DNA from 4 places in the Xylanimonas ulmi genome. Region 3 is predicted to be linked to each of the others. Evidence: predicted binding sites of a transcription regulator. Region 3 holds the regulator's gene; each other region holds the start of a gene.
What was found. The regulator LexA, encoded in region 3, represses DNA repair genes until DNA is damaged. The targets are predictions, from matches to a motif close to TCGAACANNTGTTCGA.
Positions count from the first base shown of each region.

Region 1: EV386_RS15275 (HNH endonuclease signature motif containing protein) is a predicted target of LexA. The motif match lies at 3,564-3,579, and genes of this name have one in related genera.
Region 2: EV386_RS05320 (YbaK/EbsC family protein) is a predicted target of LexA. The motif match lies at 1,645-1,660, and genes of this name have one in related genera.
Region 4: EV386_RS17360 (HNH endonuclease signature motif containing protein) is a predicted target of LexA. The motif match lies at 3,316-3,331, and genes of this name have one in related genera.

Region 1 is NZ_SGWX01000001.1:3,311,976-3,317,671, reverse strand. It holds gene hrpA (ATP-dependent RNA helicase HrpA) at 1-3,411, shown strand, start outside; gene EV386_RS15275 (HNH endonuclease signature motif containing protein) at 3,776-5,696, shown strand, end outside.
Region 2 is NZ_SGWX01000001.1:1,165,781-1,171,476, forward strand. It holds gene EV386_RS05305 (fumarylacetoacetate hydrolase family protein) at 1-693, opposite strand, end outside; gene EV386_RS05310 (RidA family protein) at 751-1,176, shown strand; gene EV386_RS05315 (hypothetical protein) at 1,187-1,594, opposite strand; gene EV386_RS05320 (YbaK/EbsC family protein) at 1,753-2,250, shown strand; gene EV386_RS05325 (SDR family NAD(P)-dependent oxidoreductase) at 2,566-3,312, shown strand; gene EV386_RS05330 (MurR/RpiR family transcriptional regulator) at 3,366-4,229, opposite strand; gene phnE (phosphonate ABC transporter, permease protein PhnE) at 4,207-5,049, opposite strand; gene phnE (phosphonate ABC transporter, permease protein PhnE) at 5,046-5,696, opposite strand, start outside.
Region 3 is NZ_SGWX01000001.1:1,730,262-1,735,957, reverse strand. It holds gene EV386_RS08000 (ABC transporter permease) at 1-641, shown strand, start outside; partial or broken gene EV386_RS07995 (ABC transporter permease) at 649-1,269, shown strand; gene EV386_RS07990 (dienelactone hydrolase family protein) at 1,494-2,372, opposite strand; gene lexA (transcriptional repressor LexA) at 2,541-3,320, opposite strand; gene EV386_RS07980 (LysM peptidoglycan-binding domain-containing protein) at 3,534-3,944, shown strand; gene nrdR (transcriptional regulator NrdR) at 4,004-4,495, shown strand; gene serA (phosphoglycerate dehydrogenase) at 4,548-5,696, opposite strand, start outside.
Region 4 is NZ_SGWX01000001.1:3,795,227-3,800,922, reverse strand. It holds gene EV386_RS17375 (adenosine deaminase) at 1-846, shown strand, start outside; gene EV386_RS17370 (L,D-transpeptidase family protein) at 956-1,924, shown strand; gene EV386_RS17365 (UDP-N-acetylmuramate dehydrogenase) at 1,938-3,110, opposite strand; gene EV386_RS17360 (HNH endonuclease signature motif containing protein) at 3,345-5,573, shown strand.

The DNA of each region.
Region 1 (5,696 bases), 1.6 Mb from region 3:
ATCGAGGCGATCTCGCAGGCCAGCGCCAACCAGCGCTCGGGCCGCTGCGGGCGCGTGGCCGACGGCGTCGCGATCCGCCTGTACTCGCGCGACGACTTCGACGCCCGCCCCCAGTACACCGAGCCGGAGATCCTGCGCACCTCGCTCGCGTCCGTGCTGCTGCAGATGATCGCCGTCGGCGTGGTCGCCGCGCCCGGCGACGTCGCCCGCTTCCCGTTCGTCGAGCCGCCCGACACGCGCGCCGTGCGCGACGGCGTCACGCTGCTGCGCGAGCTCGGCGCCCTGGAGACCTCCCCGGACGGCACGACGACGGCGCTCACCGACGTCGGCCGCCAGCTCGCCGCGCTGCCCATGGACCCGCGCCTGGCGCGCATGATCATCGAGGGCGCGCGGCTCGGCGTCGCACGCGAGGTCGCCGTCGTCGCCGCGGCGCTGTCGGTGCAGGACCCCCGCGAGCGCCCCGCCGAGGTGCGCGAGCGGGCCGACCAGCTCCACGCGCGGTTCGCCGACCCGACGTCGGACTTCCTCGCCTACCTCAACCTGTGGGAGTACCTGCGCGAGCAGCAGCGCGAGCTCAGCGGGTCGGCGTTCCGCCGACTGTGCAAGGCCGAGCACCTGAACTTCCTGCGCGTGCGCGAGTGGCAGGACGTCGTCCAGCAGCTGCGACAGATGTCGAACGACCTGGGCATCAACCTCTCCGCCGGACGCCGCCCCACCCCCGCGGCCGCCCCGCCCCCGGTGGTTGACCCGCCCCCGGTGGTTGAGCCTGTCGAAACCACCCCGAACACCCCCACCGCCGCAGCCCCCACTGCCGCAGCCCCCACCACCGGCGGCCCCGCGCGCGGCGAGCTGCGGCGCGAGTGGGCCGGCGAGACCGTGCACCGCGCCCTGCTGTCCGGCCTGCTGTCGCAGATCGGCATGCAGGACACGGGCGAGATCAAGGCGTCGTCGGTCGCGCACCTCAAGGGCGAGGCCCGCGCCCGCGCCCTGCGCCAGCAGGCCAAGCGCGCCCGCAACGAGTACCTGGGCGCCCGCGGCGCGCGGTTCGCGATCTTCCCCGGCTCGCCGCTGTCCAAGAAGCCCCCGGCCTGGGTCATGGCGGGCGAGCTCGTCGAGACCTCGCGCCTGTGGGCGCGCGACGTGGCCCGCGTCCAGCCGGAGTGGGTCGAGGCGCTCGCGGGCGACCTGGCCCGGCGCACCTACTCCGACCCGCACTGGTCGACCAAGCAGGGCGCCGCGATGGCCACCGAGAAGGTGCTGCTGTACGGCGTGCCGATCGTGGCGGACCGGCCCGTGCTGTTCGCCAAGGTCGATCCCGAGGCCGCGCGCGAGATGTTCGTGCGCCACGCGCTCGTGCAGGGCGAGTGGACCACCCACCACCGGTTCTTCGCCGAGAACCGGCGTCTGCTGGAGGAGGCCGAGCAGGTCGAGGCGCGTTCGCGTCGGCGCGGGCTGGTCGCCTCGGAGGACGACCTGTTCGCCTTCTACGACGAGCGTGTGCCGGCGTCGGTGGTCAGTGCGCGGCACTTCGACACTTGGTGGTCGAGGGCGCGCCGCCAGACCCCGGACCTGCTGACGTTCCGCCTGGAGGACCTGGTCGACGTCGAGGCCGTGGACCCGGCGCAGTTCCCGTCGTCGTGGACGCAGGGCGAGGTCACCCTGCCGTTGACCTATCAGTTCCGTCCCGGCCAGGACGCCGACGGCGTCACCGTGCACGTGCCGTTGTCGATCCTCCCGCGCCTGTCGCCGTCGGGGTTCGACTGGATGGTGCCGGGCCTGCTCGACGAGTTGTGCGTCGCGACCATCCGCTCGCTGCCCAAGCCGGTGCGCGTGCAACTCGTGCCCGCGCCCGACGTCGGCGCGGCCGTCGCGGCGTGGCTGCGCGAGAACACTCCCGCTTGGCAGGACATGGCCCGGGCGGGCGACATGGCCGAGCCGTTCGCGGTGGCCTTCACGCGCGCGGTGCGGGCGCTGCGCGACGTCGTCGTGCCTGATGACGCGTGGGACGCCGAGCGCGTCGAGCGGCTGCCCGCGCACCTTCGGGTGACGTTCCGGGTCGAGGACGCCGGAGGCTCGGCGGCCGGGTCCCGTCCGGGCTCTGCGGGCGGCGCGGGCGGCGCGGGCCAGGCCCGCCGGGCCCGCGACCGCGTCGCCGCCGTGCTCGATGAGTCCAAGGACCTGCTGGCGTTGCAGCGCCGTCTGGCCGCGCAGGCCGAGGCGGCGGTGCGCGCGGCTGTCAAGGGCGCCGTCGGGATCGCGCTGGAGGAGGCTCGCGCCAAGACGAGCGCGGCCTCGGGGGCGCGCGCGGCCGACTCGGACGCGTCCGCGGACTCTCGCCCGACCGGCAACTCCGGCGGGGCCGGCGCCGCGTCCGCCCCGCCCACCGGCGCCGCCGCCGGCCCACGCTCCGGCGCCCGCGACGGGGGTTCGGGGGCGGGTGCAAGCGCGCCCGCCGCCCCCGTCGTCGCCGAGCGCACCGGCCTGACGACGTGGCCCGACGGGTTGCCGGACGGCCGCCTCCCCGAGGTCGTGTCGAGCGACCTGGGTGGCGGCGTCGTCGTGCGCGGCTACCCGGCCCTGGTCGAGGAGCCGGGCCCGCGAGCGGAGCCGACCGTGGCGCTGCGCATCCTGGCCGACGCCACCGCGCAGCCGGGCGCGCACGCGCGCGGCGTGCGCCGTCTCTTGCTCGCCGAGAACCGGCTCGCGCCCGCCCGCGTCACGTCGCGCTGGACGGGCAGGCAAGCGCTGACCCTCGCAGCGAGCCCCTACCGCACGACCGACCTCCTGGCCGACGACCTCCAGCTCGCGGCCGTCATCGCGCTGACCAGCGGCGATGTCGCGCTCGGACCAGGAACCCCTGCGGGCGTCGACGCTGTACAGATTCGTGACTCCGAGACGTACAGCACCGCCACGGCGCATGTGCGTCAGCACCTGGAGGACGAGACCTACCGCGTGGCGGGCCACGTCGTCGCCGCGCTGGCGGCCTGGCGCACGCTTGAGGGAGAGGTCCGGGCGACGTCGTCGCTCGCCCTGCTCAACACCCTGCAGGACATCCGCGACCACGCCGCCACACTGGTGCACAACGGCTTCGTCAGCGCGACTCCCCCGCGCCGGCTGCCGCACCTGGTGCGCTACCTGCGCGCGGCGTCGCACCGGCTGGAGAAGGCCCAGGCCAACCCCCACCGCGACGCCGAGCTGGCCTGGCGCGCGCACGACGTCGAGGAGGCGTACGCCAAGGCGCGCGCCACGTACGCCGCAGGCCCGGCCGACCCCATCCGCGCGGCCGAGCTCGCCGAGGCCCGTTGGCAGATCGAGGAGCTGCGCGTCAGCCTCTTCGCGCAGCAGCTCGGCACGGACGGCACCGTCAGCGAGAAGCGCATCCGCAAGACACTCGCGCCCAACGGCTGGTGACACGCGCGCGGCGAGCTCCGCGCCAGCCGGGCCGACCGCTCCAGCCCGGGCCAGGAGTGTCGACGAAGTCCTGACGCAGAACAGGCTCCGATGCCCCACGAACACCGAACACGGCAGCACCGGTGTCGCAAAATGAGCGATGACCTGGAAGTTCGTACAGGTGTTCGAATACAATCAAGGCATGGTGAGTCGGCAAGAAGGCAGGCAAGCAACACGCGTTGTTGCTGCGCCCATCTCGCCAGCCACGTCGCCCGCCCCCGCCGCGTCCACCCCGCCCGCCCTCTCCGCCACGCCCCCCGCCACCTGCGCCGCGCCTGACGTACTCGCCACCTCCGCCCAGCCAGCGCGAGGCCGTGGTGCGGACGTGCCGCGCTCGATCGCGCTGGACCCCACTCGCGGCGAGGACCTCAGGACGGCCGAGGACCGTCGGCGCGAGGCGTTCCGCGCCGACGTCAAAGCACGCCTGGCCGCGCTCGCCTCGGTGCGGATCGAGGACGACGGCTCGTTCGCCACGCAGTTCGCGGATCGCCCTGGTCTCGCCAACGCGCTCCTCGGCCGCTGCCCCCTCGATCCCGCGGATCTTGACTGGGCGACGAGCCCCGTCTCCAACGCGCCACTTGAGCCCGACGCTGTCCCCACCGCGACGCTGCCCGTGAACGTCCAACGCCTCGTCGAGGTTCGCGGCGCCGTCGGCGTGCGTGACCTGGACGAGACCCTCGAGGCGATCATCTCCGTGCGGGCGAGGGTCAACGCGTTGGAGGCGTTCGAGGGCGTTCTGCTCGAGCGTGCGCGTCGACAGGCGTTGTGCGCGGAGGGCCTGCTCAACGAGTCCGAGCCGATGGTGCGCTCGGCGGGGCGGGCGCGCCGCGCGGATCTGGCCAGGAGGACGCTGGTCGCGGAGGTCGCCTTGGCGACGCGCCAGGGCGAGCAGACCGTCAGCGCGCGCATGCTGACCGCACAAGCGCTGGTCGCGCGGGCGCCGCGCACCTTGACCACCGCGCTCACGGGCGACGCCGCCTGGGCGAACGCCGTCAAGGTGGCCGACGCCGTCGCTGACCTCGACCCGCGGACAGCGGCTCGCCTGGACGACCAGGTCGTGGCCGCGGCAGCGTGCCAGAACACGAAGACGTTCGCCCGCACGGTGCGGCGCACGCGGGACCGGCTGTGCCCGACGCCCGCCGAGGTCCGTCATGCGGAGGCTGCGACCAAACGCGGCGTGTGGACCGATCCGGCGCGCGACGGCATGGCCTACCTGACCCTGCTCGCTCCCGCGCCGGCGGTGCACGCGATCACCGACCGCCTCTCGACCGTCGCGCGGTCGGCTCGCTCCGAAGGCGATGGGCGCACGCTCGCCCAACTGCGCGCCGACGTCGCCTGCGCGCTCCTGCTCGACGACGGCACGCTCGACCTGCGCGCGGCATCCGTGATGACCGCCGCGACGAAGGCGACGTCAGCCGTCATGTCCCCCTCGGCCCAGCACGCAGGTGAGCCCGCAGGTCAGCCCACCAGCCAGTCCACCTCCGAGCCCACTGTCACGGGGCGCCTCGCCACCGACCGCCTCATCACTGACGCCACCAAGGCCCACCTCGCCACCGGTCTCCCCACGGACGCCGACGACGCGCACGCGGGTCACGCGGCGGACTACCGCGGGCGTACCGGCGGCACGGCCGCAGAGTTGGCGCGCATCGCGCGCTCGGTGCGGCCGAAGGTCTACGTCACGGTCCCGGTGCTGACCCTGCTGGGCCGCGTCGACGAGCCCGCCTTGCTCGACGGCGACGTCCCGATCGATCCGGAGACGGCCCGCGAGATGGCGGGTCTGGCGTCGTCGTTCACGCGGCTGCTGACCCACCCGCACACCGGCAAGGTCCTGGGGGTGAGCGCTGAGACGTATCGGCCTCCGGCAGAACTGCGCCACTTCATCAAGGTGCGTGACACCAGTTGCCGCTTCCCGGGGTGCACGCGCCCCGCGGCCACGACGGACGCCGATCACACGGTCGCTCATGCCGAAGGCGGGCCGACGGCGTCCAGCAACCTCGCCCACCTGTGCCACCGACACCATGTGCTCAAGCACCAAGCCCGGTTCGCCGTCCGCCAGATCGATGACGAGGGAACCTTGACCTGGACTACCCCGACAGGGCGGCGCCACACCACCTCCACCGACCTGATCCCGGCGACCATCCACCGCGAGCGCCCACGGTTCCCGGACATGAGCGCGCCCGACGGCGACGAGCCACAGCCCCCAGAGTTCGCCGAGCCACCGCCAGACTTCGGCGACCCGTCATGGC
Region 2 (5,696 bases), 560 kb from region 3:
GCCGGGAGTCCCGGTCAGGAGCACGTCGCCTGGCCTGAGCGTGGTGAAGGTGGACACATAGGCCAGGAGCGTCGCGCAGGGGAACACGAGCGCTTTGGTGTCGCCTCGCTGTCGCTCGATGCCGTTGACGCGGCAGATCACCTCGACACCGGCCTCCGGGTCGAGCTCGTCGGGGGTGACGACGACCGGACCGAGGGGGGTGGTCGCGTCCCAGGCCTTCCCCTGGAACCACTGCGGAGTGCGGCGCTGCCAGTCGCGCACGGAGATGTCGTTGGCGACCGTGTAGCCCGCGATTGCTCCGCGCGCCTGCGCCTGGTCGGCATTGCGCAGTTCGCGCCCGACGACCACGGCCAACTCGGCCTCCCAGTCGACCTCGACGCCGGCCGGGAGCCGGATGTCTTGGCCGTCGCCCGTCAGCGTGTCCGCATATTTGGCGAAGAGCGTCGGGTGGGAGGGGGTGTCGCGTCCGGTCTCGGCGATGTGGTCGCCGTAGTTGAGGCCGCAGCAGATGACCTTGCCCGGACGTGGCAGCGGCAGTGTCGGCGTGGCGTCGGCGAGCCGCGCGCCGGGCTGCCAGGCGACGTCGGCGGCCAGGAGGGCTGAGAGGTCAGCGGCGGGCAGCGCCCGCCAGGTCGTGCCGTCCTGGACCGCGGCGGTCGTGCCGTGGGGTGTGATGACTGTCGCAGCTCGCATATTGCAGTTCTCGCACGAACGTTGCACATCTGTCAATAGATGGTTAGCCTGCGGCGCATGAGCTCAGAGTTGACGCCACTGGCGGTGAACCCGGACACGCTGCCCGCGCCCCGTGGGTACTCCCACGGCACACTGAGCGGGAACACGCTCTACCTCGGCGGCCAGACCGCGCTCGACGCCGAGATGCGGATCGTCCCCGGCGGGATCGTCGCGCAGTTCCGCCAGGCGTTCGGCAACGTCCTGACCACGCTGCGGGCCTGCGGGGGTGTTCCCGGCGACCTCGTGTCGATCACGATCTTCCTGACGGACATCCCCGACTACCAGGCGCACGGACGCGAGATCGGCGCGGTGTGGCGTGAGCTGGCGGGGCCGGTCTACCCGGCGATGGCGGGCATCGGCGCCACGGGCCTGTGGCAGGCCGAGGCCCTCATCGAGATCATGGGGGTCGCCGTCATCCCCGACGAGCGGCTGATCCGCTCATGACGCCGGGCTGTCAGTCCCGGCACAACTGCACGGGCGTGCGGGCGAGCCGCGCCCCGAGCGCCTGACACGCCGAGTCGACCGCGGGGCTGGCGGCGAATCCGACCCACATGGCGATGGCGCCCGCGTCGCGCGGCGCCTGGCCGCTCGCCCACTCCGCGACCCAGCCGGTCAGCGCCCGGGCCAGCAGCTCGCCCGGGGCGCTCGCGGCGCCGCGGGGGCGGAGCAGGAGCGTCAGGCAGACGCCATCCGGCAGCTCGTCCAGCAGGAGCGCGCGGGCGACGGGGAGGTCGCGGTCGTCGACTTCGAGGTAGATCTGGCCGTACACCCACGGCGACGAGTGCTCCAGGACCATCACGATCCGCGGGATGTCGTGGAGGTCGCCTGCGAGCAGGACGTGGCGGTCGCCGGTGGGGGGCATGCGTTCCTTCGTCGAGCGCGGGCGCTGCGGGGCGGTGGTTCGCCCCGGGCTCGGACGCTCGTTCGTGCTGAGGTGTGCCTCACCTCAACACGGCGCGAGCCGTGGGCGCAAACTGCGCGGGCTGCTGGCGCGATCGGAGCGCCCCTATCATCGTCGGCATGTCGCTCGACGTGGCCGCCGCCCATCTCGCTCGCTTCGACATGGCCGACCGGATCCGGGTGACGCCGCAGTCGTCGGCGACGGTCGAGCTCGCCGCGGCGGCGTTCGGCGTCGAGCCGGCGCGCATCGCCAAGACTCTCAGCTTCCGCGGCGCCGAGCCGGGCACGGCGATCCTCGTGGTGCTGGCAGGCGACGCCCGGACACAGAACGCGGCCTTCCGCACGGCGTTCGGCGTCAAGGCGCGCATGCTCGGCGGCGACGAGGTCGAGGCGTTGACCGGCCACGCGCCGGGCGGCGTCTGCCCGTTCGGCAACCCGCCGTCGGCCGCCGTGTACCTCGACGAGTCACTGCGCCGGTACGAGACGGTCTTTCCCGCGTGCGGCAGCGCCAACTCGGCGATCGAGGTCACGCCCGACGAGCTCGAGCGCGTCACGGGCCACCACGGCTGGGTGTCTGTCGCCCAGTATCCGGGGCAGGCGGAGCACCCGGCGCCCTGACCAGCAGGCTGTCCGACGGCGGGCGCGAGGTGGGTGCCCGACGCGATCAGCGACGAGTGAGCGCGGCGGCGGCGAGCCCTCCTGGCGCGGTCACCCGTCGGCGCGGATCTCGCCCGGCGACCGATCGTTGCCTGCCACGCTCGTGGGTCTTGGGCGGGGCGGGTCGCGTCCGCCGTAACGTCGGCGTCGGGACCGCGGCGTGAGCGGCGGGCGGGCAGGAGGGACTGCCCGGTCCGGCGTGCGCCCGCGCGGCGCGTCCTGTTCTCGCACCTGGGTGCGGCGCGCGCGGGTGCTCTGCCGTCTGGAGGTAGCAGGATGAGGTTCGAAGGCAAGACCGCGCTGGTCACCGGGGCGGGATCAGGCATCGGCCGCGCTGTGGCGATCCGACTGGCCGCGGACGGCGCGACCGTCGCGGCGACCGACCTGGACCTCGAGGCGGCCCAGGCCACGCTCGCCATGGTCGAGCAGGCCGGGGGAGCGGGCATCGCGTTGCGACAGGACGTGGCCGACCCGGACGACGACCGCGACGTCGTCGAGGCCGTGGTGACCGCGTTCGGCGGCCTGCACCTGGCGGTCAACAACGCGGGCATCCCGGGCCCGAACCTGCCGATCGCCGACCTGCCGATCGCCGACTGGGACCGGGTCATCGGGATCGACCTGTCCGGGACCGCGTACTGCCTGCACTACGAGCTGCCGGCGATCATCGCCTCGGGCGGCGGCGCCATCGTGAACATGGCGTCAATCGCCGGGACGATCGCCGTGCCGCAGAACCCCGCCTACACGGCCGCCAAGCACGGCCTGGTGGGGCTCACCAAGGCCGTCGGGTCCGACTACGGGCGCTCGGGCGTGCGGGTCAACGCCGTCGGGCCGGGGTATATCGCGACGCCGCTGCTGACCGCGCTGCCGCAGGAGATCACGGCGGACGTCGCCGCGAAGCACGCGATGGGGCGGCTCGGCGAGCCCGAGGAGGTGGCCGACCTCGTGTCCTTCCTGTTGAGCGACGAGGCGTCGTTCATCACGGGCAGCTACCACCTGATCGACGGCGGGTACACGGCCGTGTGACGGCAGGGCGCGGCGGTCGGCCCCGACCGCCGCGCAACGTCGGCTGTGGCGGGTCAGTCGCCGAGGCTCTCACCGAGCACCCGCAGGACGGCGTCGCGCGCCCGCGCCGAGCGTCCGGAGCGCCGCTGGGCCACGAGCTCCACGAGCTGCTCGACGACGAGCGCCAGGGCCGCGCGCGAGGTGTGCAGCAGCTCGTCGCGGAAGGTGCCTCCCACCGGAGGAACGACCAGGGCCGTGTCCGCCAGGCGCACCAGCGGCGCGTCGGCGAACGACGTCACGGCGAGCACCTGGGCGCCCGCGTCCCGCGCGTCCGCCGCGGCCGCGAGCGTGGGCCGGCTCGACCCGGAGCCCGACAACACCAGGCAGACCGACGACGCCGTGAGCTGGCGGGCCGCGATCTGCTGCGCGAGCGGGTCGGGCACGAACTCGCACGGCCGGCCTGCCGCGCCGAGCCGCATTGCGGCGTCGTACCCCAGCGGCATCGACAGCCCCGCCGCGACGACGACGACACGTTCGGCCTCGTCAAGCGCGGCGACCGCGGCGGTCACCTGCTGCTCGGTCAGCACCGACGTCACGCGCGACAGCCCACGCGCGAACTCCTCGACCGCCGCGCGCAGCGCGCCGACAGCCGTGCCATCGCCGGTCGAGGCCTCGGCCGGCGGAGCGAAAGCGAGCTCGCGGGCGACGGCGACGCGCAACTGCGGGTAGCCGTCGTACCCGAGCGTGCGCGCGGTGCGCACGACCGACGCGCGCCCGACGCCCGCGTGGTCGGCGAGCTGCTGCGCGGTGCGCTCGACGGCCCCGGCCAGGTCCGCTGCGATCGCGTCGGCCACGCGCCGCTCGCTGGGCTGCAGCGCGGGCGCCAGCGCGGCGATGCGCGCCGACGGCGGGGCGTCATCCGGTCCGTTCCACGACACGTGCGCGGGCCCCCTTCGTGATCCGTCGGCGGATGGCGCCGGAGACGGCGTCGATCGCCATGGTCACCACGACGACCACGACGACCAGCACGCCCACGGCGTCCCACTGACGGTACTGGGTGTACCCCGTCAGCAGGTCGCCGACGCCGCCCACACCGATGACCCCGAGGATCGCCGAGGTGCGCACGTTGATCTCGAACCGGTACAGCGCGAGCGACGCGAGCTCGGGCGCGGCGGCGGGCCACAGGCCCCAGCGCACGATCGCGGAGCGCGTCCCCCCGGCGGCGCGCACGGCCTCGGCGACGCCGTCGGGCAGGGCCTCGATCGTCTCGAAGGTCCATTTGGCATGCGTGCCGACCCCGCCGATCGCGAGGGCGAGCGCGCCGGTGAACGGCGTCAGGCCGGTGACCGTGAGGATGACGATCGCGATGACCACCTCGGGCACCGCGCGCAGCACGGCGAACAGCGCGCGCAGCGGCAGGCGCAGCCACCCCGGTCCGACCCCGCGGGCCGCGGCGAGGCCGAGCGCCGTCGCCACGACGACGCCGGCCAGCGCCCCGGCCCACGCCATCTGGACCGACACCCAGGTCTGCGCCAGCGCGTAGGGCAGACGCGACCAGTCGGGGTCGGCGAACATCAGCCACAGGTAGTGCGCCACCGCGCTCGGCAGCCCCGGCAAAGCCGACCAGTCCAGGCGCAGGTGCAGCGCCGCGCCGAGCACCACAGCCGCGGTGGCGGCCTGCGCGGCCCGCACGCCGCGTCGGCGCGGGCGCGGCGGGGCGGCGACGTCGGCGCCGGTGGGCGCAAGGACGGCGGTCACCGCAGCCTCGCGCGCAGCGCGCTGGAGGCCGCCTCGATGAGCACGACGACGACCAGGATCTCAAGGATGACCGTCGCGAGGGCGTCGTAGCGGTAGAAGCCGCGCAGCTCGTCGATGAGCCGGCCGATCCCACCCGCGCCCACGAGCCCGAGCACCGACGAGACACGGACGTTGAGCTCAAGGGAGTACAGGACCTGGCTCGCGTAGGCGGGCCAGGTCTGTGGCACGGCGAGCAGACGGTTGACCTGCGCCTGCGTGCCGCCCGCGGCGTGCCCGGCCTCCAGGTAGGCGGCGTCGGCCGCCTCGATCGCCTCCGAGACGAGCTTGACGACGACGCCCAGGTCGAACAGCACGAGGGTGATCACCCCGGGCAGGGCGCCGACGCCGACCATGGCCACCAGGAGGGTCGCGTACACCAGGTCGGGCACGGCGCGCACGACGTTGAGGGCCGCGCGCACCACGTGCCGCGCCCGGCCAGGGTGGGTCGGGCGCGCGGCCCACATCGCGATCGGCAGGGCGAGGGCGGCGGCCACCGCCGCGCCGAGGACGGCGACCTCGAGCGTCTCGAGCAGCGGGCGGACGGTGCGCGGCAGGATCGACAGGTCGGGGCGCAGCAGGGCGGCCACGCGGCTGGCCCCGAAGTGCCA
Region 3 (5,696 bases):
TGCAGTACGTCGCTTCGTTCGGGGCCGGGTCCGTCGTGACGTCGCAGGCCTGGCTGCGGGCCGGGATGACCGGAACATGGACGACGTGCGCCGTCTCGACCGGCCTGATCGGGTTCCAGCGGTTCCAGGGGACCTTGGTGCACCAGGTCGCGGCACGGATCGGCGCCCGCCCGGCGCTGGTCCCGGTCGTCGGTTCGGCCGCGACCTTTGGGCTCCTGGCATTCCCGCTCGCCGCCGCCGGCGGGGCGATCCTCGGGATCCCGCTGGCGATCACCGGGACCATGATCGTCGGTCTGGTCGTCTTCTGGTTCGCTTCGTTGTCGACCGCTCTGCTGGTCGCGGCGGCCTTCGCCCACTCACCGAACGCGCTCGTCTACGAGTCCACGGTCGCTGCGCCGATCGTGCTGCTCTCCGGCATGTTCGGGCTCCCCGGCGCGCTGGCGCCCGTCGAGCCGGTACTGCGGATCCTGCCTTTGCGGTCCGCGGTCCAGGCCTTGTCCGACGGCGGTGGTCCAGCCGTGTTCTGGCTTGACACCTTCCTCGCCGTCGTCGTCAGCGTCCTGTGGCTCGTCGCGTCAGCCTTCGTGGCGAAGGCGGCACTGCGCCGCGCCGTCGACCACGCAACCCTCGACATCACGTGATGACACCATGAGACTGCAGACCCTGCGCGTCGCGCTCACGATCGCCGTGGCGTCCTCGCCCCGGTTCGCGAGCTGGCGCACCGCGCTCATCTCGCTCGTCCTGACGCCGATCATCTCGACCCTCATGATCGTTGCTGTCGCGGCCTCGGTCGGCGGCGCCGAGGTGGCGATGACCGCATACGCCGGCGTCCTCGTCAGCGCGTTCGTCTCGGTCATGGCCTCGGTCAACGCCACCCTCGCCTATGAACGGATCACGGGGATCGTTCCCGCCTCCCTCGTTCCGCGATTCGGCACCCCGGCGTCCTGGTGCGCCCGGACGGTCGCCCCGCTCGCATCCGCCGCGATCGTCGCGCTCCTGGCGATCGGCGCCATCGACCTCCTCGACGGCGCGCACGACGGCGGGGCCGCGACCCGTGCCCTGACGGCCCTGCCGGTCGCGCTCGTGAGCGGGGCGCTGGTCGGACTCGCGGTCTGCGTCATCTCGTTGCTGGTCACCGACCCCTATCTCGTGGCGAACGTTCTCGGCGGCATCCTGGCGCTCACGGCCGGCGTCGTGGCTCCTCTGGAGGACTATCCCCGCTGGCTGCGCCCGATCTGCGAGTGGCTCCCGATGACCTGGACGGTTCAAGCGATGCGGACCGGCAACGCCGCCCTCGCCCGCGAGCCCCTCGCGATCCTCCCGTGGCTCCTGCTCGGCGTACTCGCCGTCGCCACAGCACGATCCCGCCTGCGAGACGGGCGCGACACGGCGTTCATCTAGTGGCTCGCTTCTGAAGCCTTCTGACGGTTGGCTTTCGTGAAGTCAACGAAGCCACTGGCGGCAGACCGCACGTCGGCGTCGCGCCGGTGGTGTCAGGAGCTGCTCGCGGTGCCAGGGCTGCCCAGGTGCCGGGCGAAGAACCGGAGCGAGCTGTCGATTTCGAAGGACGGGATTGCAAAGTGGCCGCCGGGATTGGCGTGAAGGGTCTTCTCGGCGGAGCCGAGTGCGTCGAACAGCTTCATGACGGAGTCCCGCGGGTTCCCCTCATCGTCCCACTGCTGCACGTACTCGACCGGGACGGTGATCCGTGCCGCGGTGTCGGTGAGCCAGTCGCATGCGATGAGGCCGAGGACCGCAGCCTTGATCCGAGGTTCGGCCGCGACGAGGCGGATGCCCGTCTCACCGGCAGCGGACAGGCCGTAATACCCGACGCGCTGGCTGTCGCCGACGCAGTCCAGTTTCTGGAGTGCATCGAGGGTGGTCTGCCAGTCGGGTATGAGCTGCGACGCTACGACTTCGAAGAGGGCGGGCCATTCTGGGCCGGCGGGCTCGCCTGCCGCCTTTCGTTCGTCGATGATTTCGACCAGCCGCCGGATCTCCGGGTGCTCCGGCCGGTCGCCGGTACCGGGCGCGTCGATCGCCGCGACCGCGAAGCCGCAGGAGGTGACGTAGGGGAAGGCTCGGGAGACGACCTCCCATCCCTTCTTGTGTTGGCCGCCGCCGTGCCCGATCAGGACCAGCGGACGGGGACCGGAGCCCTCGGCGGGCGTCCAGAGCACCCCGGGGATGTCCCCGATAGTGAAGAGCTGTTCGCGGATGCCGTCAACGACGGTCTCTGAGGTCATACGCATGACAGGATCAAATCGGTACTCCCGCAGACGCGGCGAGTGAATTATCTGGCCGGCCAGGCTGGCGACGTTGATGCCCTGCGCCCGGTTGATCTCCCGTCGCCGGGGCACGATCGGCCACACCCGCGCAGGCTGCACTGGTGTCCTGAGTCCGGGATTCTGCGCAGATGCGTGGCGACGTCAGGCCAACAACGGGGGCATAGGGACATCCGAGAAGGATGCTGCCGACAGCCTCATGGAGGTCCGGTCAGTGGCGGGCCGGGCTTGGTCCAGGGCGCCTCACAGGGCGCCTCACAGGGCGCGCAGCACCGCCACGACGCGACCGAGGATCTGGGCCTCATCGCCAGGAATCGGCGCGTAGGCCGGGTTCTGCGGCAGGAGCCACACATGCCCGTGGTCATGCTTGAGCGTCTTGACCGTGGCCTCGCCGTCAATCATCGCGGCGACGACCTCGCCGTTCTCGGCCACCGGCTGGCGGCGCACCACCACCCAGTCGCCGTCGCAGATCGCGGCGTCAACCATCGAGTCGCCCTGCACCTTGAGCAGGAACAGCTCGCCGTCGCCGACGAGCTGGCGGGGGAGCGGGAACACATCCTCGACGAGCTGCTCAGCGAGGATCGGTCCGCCCGCCGCGATGCGGCCCACGACCGGCACGTACGACGGCGCCGCGAGCCGCTCGTCATCGAGGTCGAGAGCGGCGGGCGTGGCCGCGCCGGCGCGCTTGCCCGCGCCGCTCGCGGCCTCGTGCGAGCCCTCGTGCGTCGCGGCACCGGCGCCGGTGGGGTCGACGACCTCCATCGCGCGGGGACGGTTCGGGTCGCGCCGCAGATAGCCCTTGCGCTCGAGCGTCGTGAGCTGGTGCTTGACCGACGACGGGCTCGCCAACCCCACGGCCTCACCGATCTCGCGCATGGTGGGCGGGTATCCGCGCGTCTCGACCGACTCCCGGATGGTGTCGAGCACGCGTCGCTGACGCGGCGTCAGGCCGGGCTGCGGCCCGGCCTCCGGGAGGGCGCTCACCGTCGCGAGCCCGGGGGCGTCGGCGCCCGTGCTCGTCGTGCGACCCGTCATGACCTCTCCGTCCGTCGTCGTGCGCGTGGCGCCGGCCTGCCCGTGGCGACCGTCCGTTCCCGCTGGTCGTAGCACCACCCTAGGCCACCAGCGGCGCGGGATCAAACACGTGTTCGACGCGTGTCTCGACAATGTCGGTGGCGCGTGGCATGCTACAGGTGTTCGAACGAACGGGTGTTCGAACGAACTGCTGTTCTACTCACGGAGGACCTCATGGCCGCCACGATCGCTTGCCCCACCCTCGACGTCCCGGCGCGCCGCACGGCCGTGGTCCCAGCGCGAGTCGCCTCGGCGCAGGCCGCCCCGAGCGAGGCGCACGGCGCCCTCGGACTGGGCGGGTTGCGTCTGACGCGCCGGGGGCGCGTGGTGGTGTTCGCCCTGGCGCTCATGGTCTCGCTTCCGCTGGCCGGCGTCGGCGGCCGCGCGATGGCGAGCGACCCCGGACGCCCCGTCGAGGTCACGGTCCACACCGTGGCGCCGGGCGAGACCCTGTGGCAGCTCGCGCGGCACGTCGCCGAGCCGGGGCAGGACGTGCGCGACGTCGTCGCCGACCTGCGCGACCTCAACGAGTTGGAGTCGGTGGCGCTCACGGTCGGCCAGAGCGTGCTGCTTCCCCGGGACTGACCGCGTGGCGGCGGACGCCGGAGCCCCTGGCCTGGCCCGTGGCCGGTAGTCTCACCGGCATGCACTGCCCGTTCTGCCGTCACCCCGACTCGCGCGTGGTGGACTCGCGCACCGCCGACGACGGATCCTCGATCCGCCGCCGGCGCCAGTGCCCGAACTGCGGGCGCCGGTTCACGACGCTGGAGACAGCGAGCCTTTCGGTCGTCAAGCGCTCGGGGGCCACGGAGCCGTTCAGTCGGGACAAGATCGTCCTCGGGGTGCGCAAGGCGTGCCAGGGCCGCCCGGTGAGTGAGGACGACCTGGCGCTTCTCGCCCAGAAGGTTGAGGAGACGCTGCGCCAGCAGGGCAGCGCCGAGATCGACGCGTACGAGATCGGACTGGCGATCCTCGGCCCGCTGCGCGACCTCGACGAGGTCGCCTACCTGCGGTTCGCGAGCGTCTACCAGGCTTTCGACTCGCTCGAGGACTTCGAGAGCGCGATCACGTCGCTGCGCGCCGAGCACGCCGAGCGGGCGTCGGCCGCGCAGGACGAGCCTGCGGCGGACGCGTAGCGCGCGAGGCCTCCGAGAGGCGGGGTCAAGCGATCGCGGGCTCGCACGGCGCTCACAGGCCGGCGGAAGGCCCCGGCGGGAACTCGGGGCGCTCGAACGAGTCGCGGATGCGCAGGCGCACCGTGGTCCCCATCTCCTGCAGCTTGGCCGAGGCGCCGCGCTGGGCGACGTCGGAGATGTCGGTGACCACGTAGCCGATCTCGCCACGCGTGGCGAGCATCTGGCCCTCGATGTTGGCGCCGTGCTCGGCGAACACCTGGTTGACCGCCGCGAGCACGCCGGGGACGTTGCGGTGCAGCACCATGATGCGGCCCACGCCCGTCGGGGCGAGCTGGAGGTTGGGCAGGTTGACGGAGAGCATCGTCGAGCCGGTGGCGAGGTAGTCGCGCAACTTGGCGGCCACGAACTCGCCGATCGCCTCCTGTGCCTCCTCGGTCGATCCGCCCACGTGCGGGGTGAGGATGACGTTCGCCAGTCCGCGCAGCGGAGAGTCGAACTGGTCGCCGCGCTTCTTCGGCTCGGTGGGGAACACGTCGACCGCGGCGCCGCTGAGGTGGCCGGACTCGATCGCCGTTCGCAGAGCGTCGACGTCGACCACGAAGCCGCGCGAGAGGTTGAGGAAGATCGCCCCCGGCTTCATGCGCTCGAACAGGTCGCCGCCGAAGAAGCCCGCGTTGCCCGGCCGCCCGTCGACGTGGATGGTCACGGCGTCCGAGATCTCGAGCAACTCCTCGATGGAGCGCATACGCCGGGCGTTGCCGAGCGCGAGCTTCTCCTGGACGTCGAAGAAGACCACGCGCATGCCCAGGTTCTCGGCCAGCACCGACAGCTGCGAGCCGATGTTGCCGTAGCCGATGATGCCGAGCGTGCGCCCGCGCACCTCGTGCGCGCCGTCGGCGGTCTTGTCCCACACGCCGTCGTGCAGCGCCTTGTCGCGCACCGAGAGCCGACGGGTCAGCGAGATGATCTCGGCGAGCGCGAGCTCGACGACCGAACGTGTGTTGGAGTACGGCGCGTTGAAGACGGCGACGCCGTGCGACGCGGCCGCGACCAGGTCGATCTGGTTGGTGCCGATCGAGAACGTGCCCACGGCCTCGAGCCCGGGCGAGGACTCGAGCACCTTGCGCGTCACGGTCGTCTTCGAGCGGATGCCGAGCATGTGCACGCCCTCGAGCGCCTCGATGAGCTCGGCCTCGTCGAG
Region 4 (5,696 bases), 2.1 Mb from region 3:
TGCGTGCGGTCCGAGGGCGATATGCGCCGCATCGTCGACGAGGCCGCGGCCGCCGACGCCGCCGAGGGCTCGGTCCGCCTCGAACTCCAGGTCGACCCGACCTCGTACGCGCCGTTCGTGGGCGGCATCACGCCCGCGGTCGAGATCGTGCTCGACGCCGCCCGGACCGCGAGCGCCGCGCACGGCCTCGAGGTCGCCGTCGTCGTCGCCGCCAGCCGCACGCGCCACCCGCTCGACGCGCGCACGCTCGCGCGGCTGGCCGCGCGGTACGCGGGACAGGGCCCGGGCGAGGTGGTCGGGTTCGGGCTGAGCAACGACGAGCGGTCCGGGGACACGCAGGCGTTCGCGCGCGCCTTCCGCATCGCGCGTGACGCGGGGCTCGCCTCGGTGCCGCACGGCGGCGAGCTGCTCGGACCTGAGCACGTGGACACGGTGCTCACGACGCTGCGGCCCGACCGCCTGGGGCACGGCGTCCGGGCGAGCGAGGACCCGGCGACGTTGGACGACGTCGTCGCGCGCGGCGTCGCGCTCGAAGTCTGCCCAGCCTCGAACGTGGGCCTGGGCGTCTACCCCGACACCGCCCACGTGCCGTTGCGCACGCTCGTCGACGCCGGAGCGATCGTCGCGCTCGGGGCCGACGACCCTTTGTTGTTCGGCACGCGCCTGGTCGCGCAGTACGAGGCCGCGCGCAGCGCGCACGGGTTCGACGACGCGGCGCTCGCGGACCTGGCCCGGTCCTCGATCCGCGCGAGCCGGGCGTCCGAGGGCAGCAAATGGCGGATGCTCGCGGGCGTCGACTCCTGGCTCGCCGAGCCCGCGCCCGGAGACGACGAGGCGCCCGCATAAGTCACGAACCGGTGACGATCGACGCCTGGCCGGGCCTGGCGTGAGCCTGTCCGGGCACGCTGGGCACACGATGGAAGGCCGAGAGACAGGCGAGAGGAAGCACGCTTCGATGGGTCACCGCGGGCACGGCACAACACGCACGGACCCGCGGGTCCAGGCGAAGGCCTGGCTGCGCCGGGCGCTCGCCGCGGGGCTCGTCACAGCCCTCGCGGCGTGCGCCTGGCCGGGCGAGGGCGCGACGCACGGCGCCGCGCCGGCCCCGAGCTCGTCGTCCGCCACCCCGCTCCCCACCACGGCCACCCCACCGACGCCCGACGCGTCGGCGTCGGCGTCCGCCGAGCCCGACCCCTCGCAGTCCCCCTCGGACACGCCGTCCGACACGCCGAGCGGCGAGGCGGGCGGCGAGCCGGGCGCCGAGACCAGCGACCCGGAGCCGACCGCCGAGCCGGAGCCCGAGCCAGAGCCAGAGCCGGAGCCCGAGTACGTCGGGCGCGGCTCGACGGGCCCCGAGGTGCTCGCGCTCCAGGAGCGCCTGCGCGACCTCGGCTACGGCTTCGTCGACCCCGACGGCGTGTACGGGTCGGCCACGCTTCAGGCGGTCTGGGCGTTCCAGAAGGCGGCCGGCCTGGCGCGCGACGGCGTGATCGGCCCGCAGACGCAGGCGGCGCTCGACGCGGGCCACCGCCCGGCGCCGCGCTCGACGTCGGGCCACGTGGTCGAGATCGACATCGACCGTCAGATCCTCCTGGCCGTGGACGACGGCCACGTCACCAAGGTCATCAACGCATCCTCGGGCAACGGCAAGCCGTATGAGGCCCTCGGCCGCCAGTACGTCGCCCGCACCCCGCGCGGCACGTTCCAGGTGTACATGCAGGACGACGGCATGCACGCCTCGACGCTCGAACTCGGGGACATGTGGCGGCCCAAGTACTTCACCGGCGGGATCGCGGTGCACGGCTCGGGGTCGATCCCGCCCTATCCCGCCTCGCACGGGTGCGTGCGCGTGTCGAACGGGGCCATGAACTGGCTGTGGGACTCGTGGGGAATGCCGATCGGGACGACGGTCCTGGTCTACTGACCGGCCTCGCGCGTCAGAGGCTGACGCCCACGAGCACCGGCTCGGGCTCGAGCTCGATCCCGAAGGCGTCGAGCACGCCGTCGCGCAGCACGCGCGCGAGGGCGACGACGTCGTCGGCCGAGGCGCCACCCCGATTGGTCAGCGCGAGCGTGTGCTTGGTCGAGAGCGTCGCGCGGCTGTCCGGACCTGACACCCCGAAGCCCTTGTCGAACCCGGCGCGGGCGATGAGCCAGGCCGCGCTCGTCTTGATCAGCGACGCATCGACGGCGCCGAGGCTCGGGCCCGTGGTCGCGGCGGGCCGGGCGGAGCGGACCGGGTAGCGCGGAGCGTCGGGCGGCAGCAGGTCCGCCTGCTCGGCGGGCACGACGGGGTTGGTGAAGAACGAGCCGGCCGACCACCGGTCGTGGTCGGCGCCGGGCGCCGAGCCGAACCGGCCGTCCTGCAGCATGCCCTTGCCCGCGCGCAGCTCCAGGACCGCATCACGCACCGCCGTCGACGGGGCCCGCTCGCCGACGTCGACACCGAGCCGCGCGGCGAGCTCCCCGTACCCGATCGGCGCCGAGAGCGTGCCCAGGCGCATCTGGAACGTCACGTCGAGAACCACGTAGCGCGGCGTCGGGAACCACGGCGCCTGCGGGTCGTCCTGCGAGGGCATGCCGCGCATCGAGCGCTTGAGCACCGAGGTGCGGTAGCCGAAGCCCAGCTCGCCGACCGCGAAGGTGCGCACGCGGCCCTTGAGCCGATCCCAGGTCCGCACTGTCGACAGCGCGCCCGCGACCTCCTGGCCGTACGCGCCGATGTTCTGCACGGGCGCGGCGCCCACGGTGCCCGGGATGCCCGACAGCGCTTCGAGGCCCACCCAGCCCTGCTCGACCGACGCCGCGACGACGTCGTCCCAGTCCTGCCCGCCGACGGCCGAGACGCTCGCGCCGCCGCACGTGTCCGCGGAGTCGAGCGTGAAGCCGGTGCGCAGGTCGCGCACGACGACGCCGCCGAAGCCCTCGTCGGACACCAGCAGGTTGGAGCCGCCGCCGACGACCAACAGCGGCTGACCGGCGTCGTCGGCGGCGAGGACGGTGTCGATGAGTTCGGCTTCGGTCGTCGCCTCGACGTACGCGTCGGCGGGACCGCCCACGCGCAGCGTCGTCAACTCGGCCAGGGCGGGGGCGACGGTGGAGATGCTCACCGAGCCAGACTAGGAGATTGCGCGAGCGGCCGTTCGGTGTGGCGGGCCTGCGCGAGCGACGGGCGCGCGATCGGGTCGCGGGTGATCCCCCGTTGCGGGATCGGGGCAGGGCGTCCCGGCGCCGGGGCACGGGGAGCCGCCGAGGGCTCGCGCGCGGATCACGGCGGGATGAATGGTGTCGCGGGATGAGCGGTGACCTGGTCATTCGTACAGGTGTTCGAATAGACTGGCCTCATGGTCGAGGACGGTGCGGGAGACGTGGCGGGAGACGTGGCGGGCGCGAGCCGATCCCACGCCCGCACCGACACGCCCGAGGTGGGCAACTCCCCTGCGCCCCTCGGCGCTCCCGAGGCCGTCAACTCTCCCGCGCTCGGCGCGCGGCCTTCCGGTCCGAACCCTGTCGCCGCGACCGGCGCGCCGACCCCTGAGCCGCTTCGGGCCGAGGTGCGTGCGCGCCTGGCGGCGCTCGCGCCGGCGCCGATCGAGGACGACGGATCGTTCGCGTCACGGCTGCCGGGCCGTCCCGGCCTCGTCAACTCGCTGCTGGGCCGTTCGCCCCTCGACCCCGCCGCCCGGAGCTGGCCCGAGCCTTGCCCGTCGTTGCCGTCGGACGCGAGGAGCCTGCTCCAGGTGCGCGGGGCGGTCGGGATGAGCGACCTGGACGAGACGGTGGAGGCGATCGCCGAGGTGCGCTCGCGGGTCAACGCGCTCGAGGCCCTCGAAGGAGTGCTGCTGGAGCGGGCGCGCAGGCAGGCGCTGCGTGCCGAGGACCTGCTGGCGGAGCACGGCCCGATGCTCCGCGCGGCGGGCACGACCCGGCGCGCCGACCTGGCCCGGCGGGCAGTGGTCGCCGAGATCGCGTTGGGCACCCACCAGGGCGAACAGGTCATCGGCGCACGGATGTGCGCGGCTCAGGCGCTGGCCGCCCGGGCACCGCGCACCCTGACGGCGGCCCTGTCGGGGCGGGCCGCGTGGGCGAACGCCTCCAAGGTCGCCGAGACGGTCGCAGAACTGAACGAGCGAGCCGCGGCGCGCCTGGACGAGGCCGTCGCACCCGCCGCCACCCGCCAGAACACGCGCACGTTCGCCCGCACGGTGCGCCGCGCGCGCGAACGCGTCTGCCCCACCCCGCCCGAGGTCCGCCACCAGGAGGCCGCGACCAAACGCGGGGTGTGGACCGACCCCGCGCGCGACGGCATGGCCTATCTGACCCTGTTCGCACCCGCGCCGGCCGTCTGCGCGATCAAAGACCGCCTGACCACCGTCGCCCGCGCCGCCCGCGCCCAGGGCGATGGGCGCACCCTGACACAGTTGCGCTCCGACGTCGCCTGCGCCCTCCTGCTGGACGACGGCACCCTCGACCTCTCCGCCGCCAGCGCTGTCAACACCGCCAGCGCCGTCACGGCCGCCGGCGCCGTCACGGCCGCCGGCGCCGTCACGGCCGCCGGCGCCGTCGCCAACCCCGCCCTCGGGCCGGACACCGGGCACGCCCTCGACCACGCGAGCGCGGCTCGCGCCTCGACACGCGATGTGGAGTTCGGCGACACGGACGTCCACCTGGCCCGTATCGCTCGGTCGGTGCGGCCCAAGATCTACGTCACCGTCCCCGTGCTGACCTTGTTGGGCCGGACGGACGAGCCCGCGCTGCTCGACGGGACCATCCCGATCGACCCGCAGACCGCACGCGAGCTGGCCGGTGTGGCCACCTCGTTCACGCGCCTGCTGACCCACCCCCACACCGGCAGGGTCCTCGCAGTCGGAGTCGAGGCCTACCGGCCCCCAGCCGACCTACGCCACTACGTCAAGGTTCGCGACACGACATGTCGCTTCCCCGGTTGCACCCGACCCGCCGCCACCGCCGACACGGACCACACCCTCGCCCACGCCCTCGGCGGCCCCACCGCGCCCGACAACCTCGCCCACTTGTGCCGCCACCACCACGTCCTCAAGCACCAAACCCGCTTCGCCGTCCGTCAAGACGACGACGAGGGCACCCTGACATGGACCACGCCGACCGGGCACACGCACACCACCCACCCCGCGCCAGCGCCCACCACCATCCACGACAGACGGCCGCAGCCCGCCGCCCTCCCCCCGCCCGACCCCGAGCCCGACCCGCCACCACCTGCCCTCGACGACCCCCACCCCGACCTCGCCGGCATGCCACCTCGCCACCTCGCCACCACGACCCGGACGACTTCGGCGACCCCGACGACCCCGACGACCCCGACAACCTCGGCGACCTCGGCGACCTCGGCGACCCACCCTTCTGACCAGCACACTCGCTCGCAGGCGCCTGAGAGTCGCAAGCGACACGCGGAAAGGAGGACCGAGGGACGCGCGACGAGTGCGCCCACCACGGTGCGCCCATCACGCTGCGACGACCTGCTCGGGCCGGTGCCGCCGCGGTGGACGCCGCAAAGTCCCACCACGCGGGGCTCGTCCGCCACACGGGCTCCATGACCACAGCCGCAAGCACCTCCACGCGGGGCTCGTCCGCATGGGCTGCATGAGCACGACCGCAAGCAAGCGAGCCTCCCCAGGAGCCCAGGAGCCCGAGGAGCCTGTGCCTGCCTCGTGAGCGAT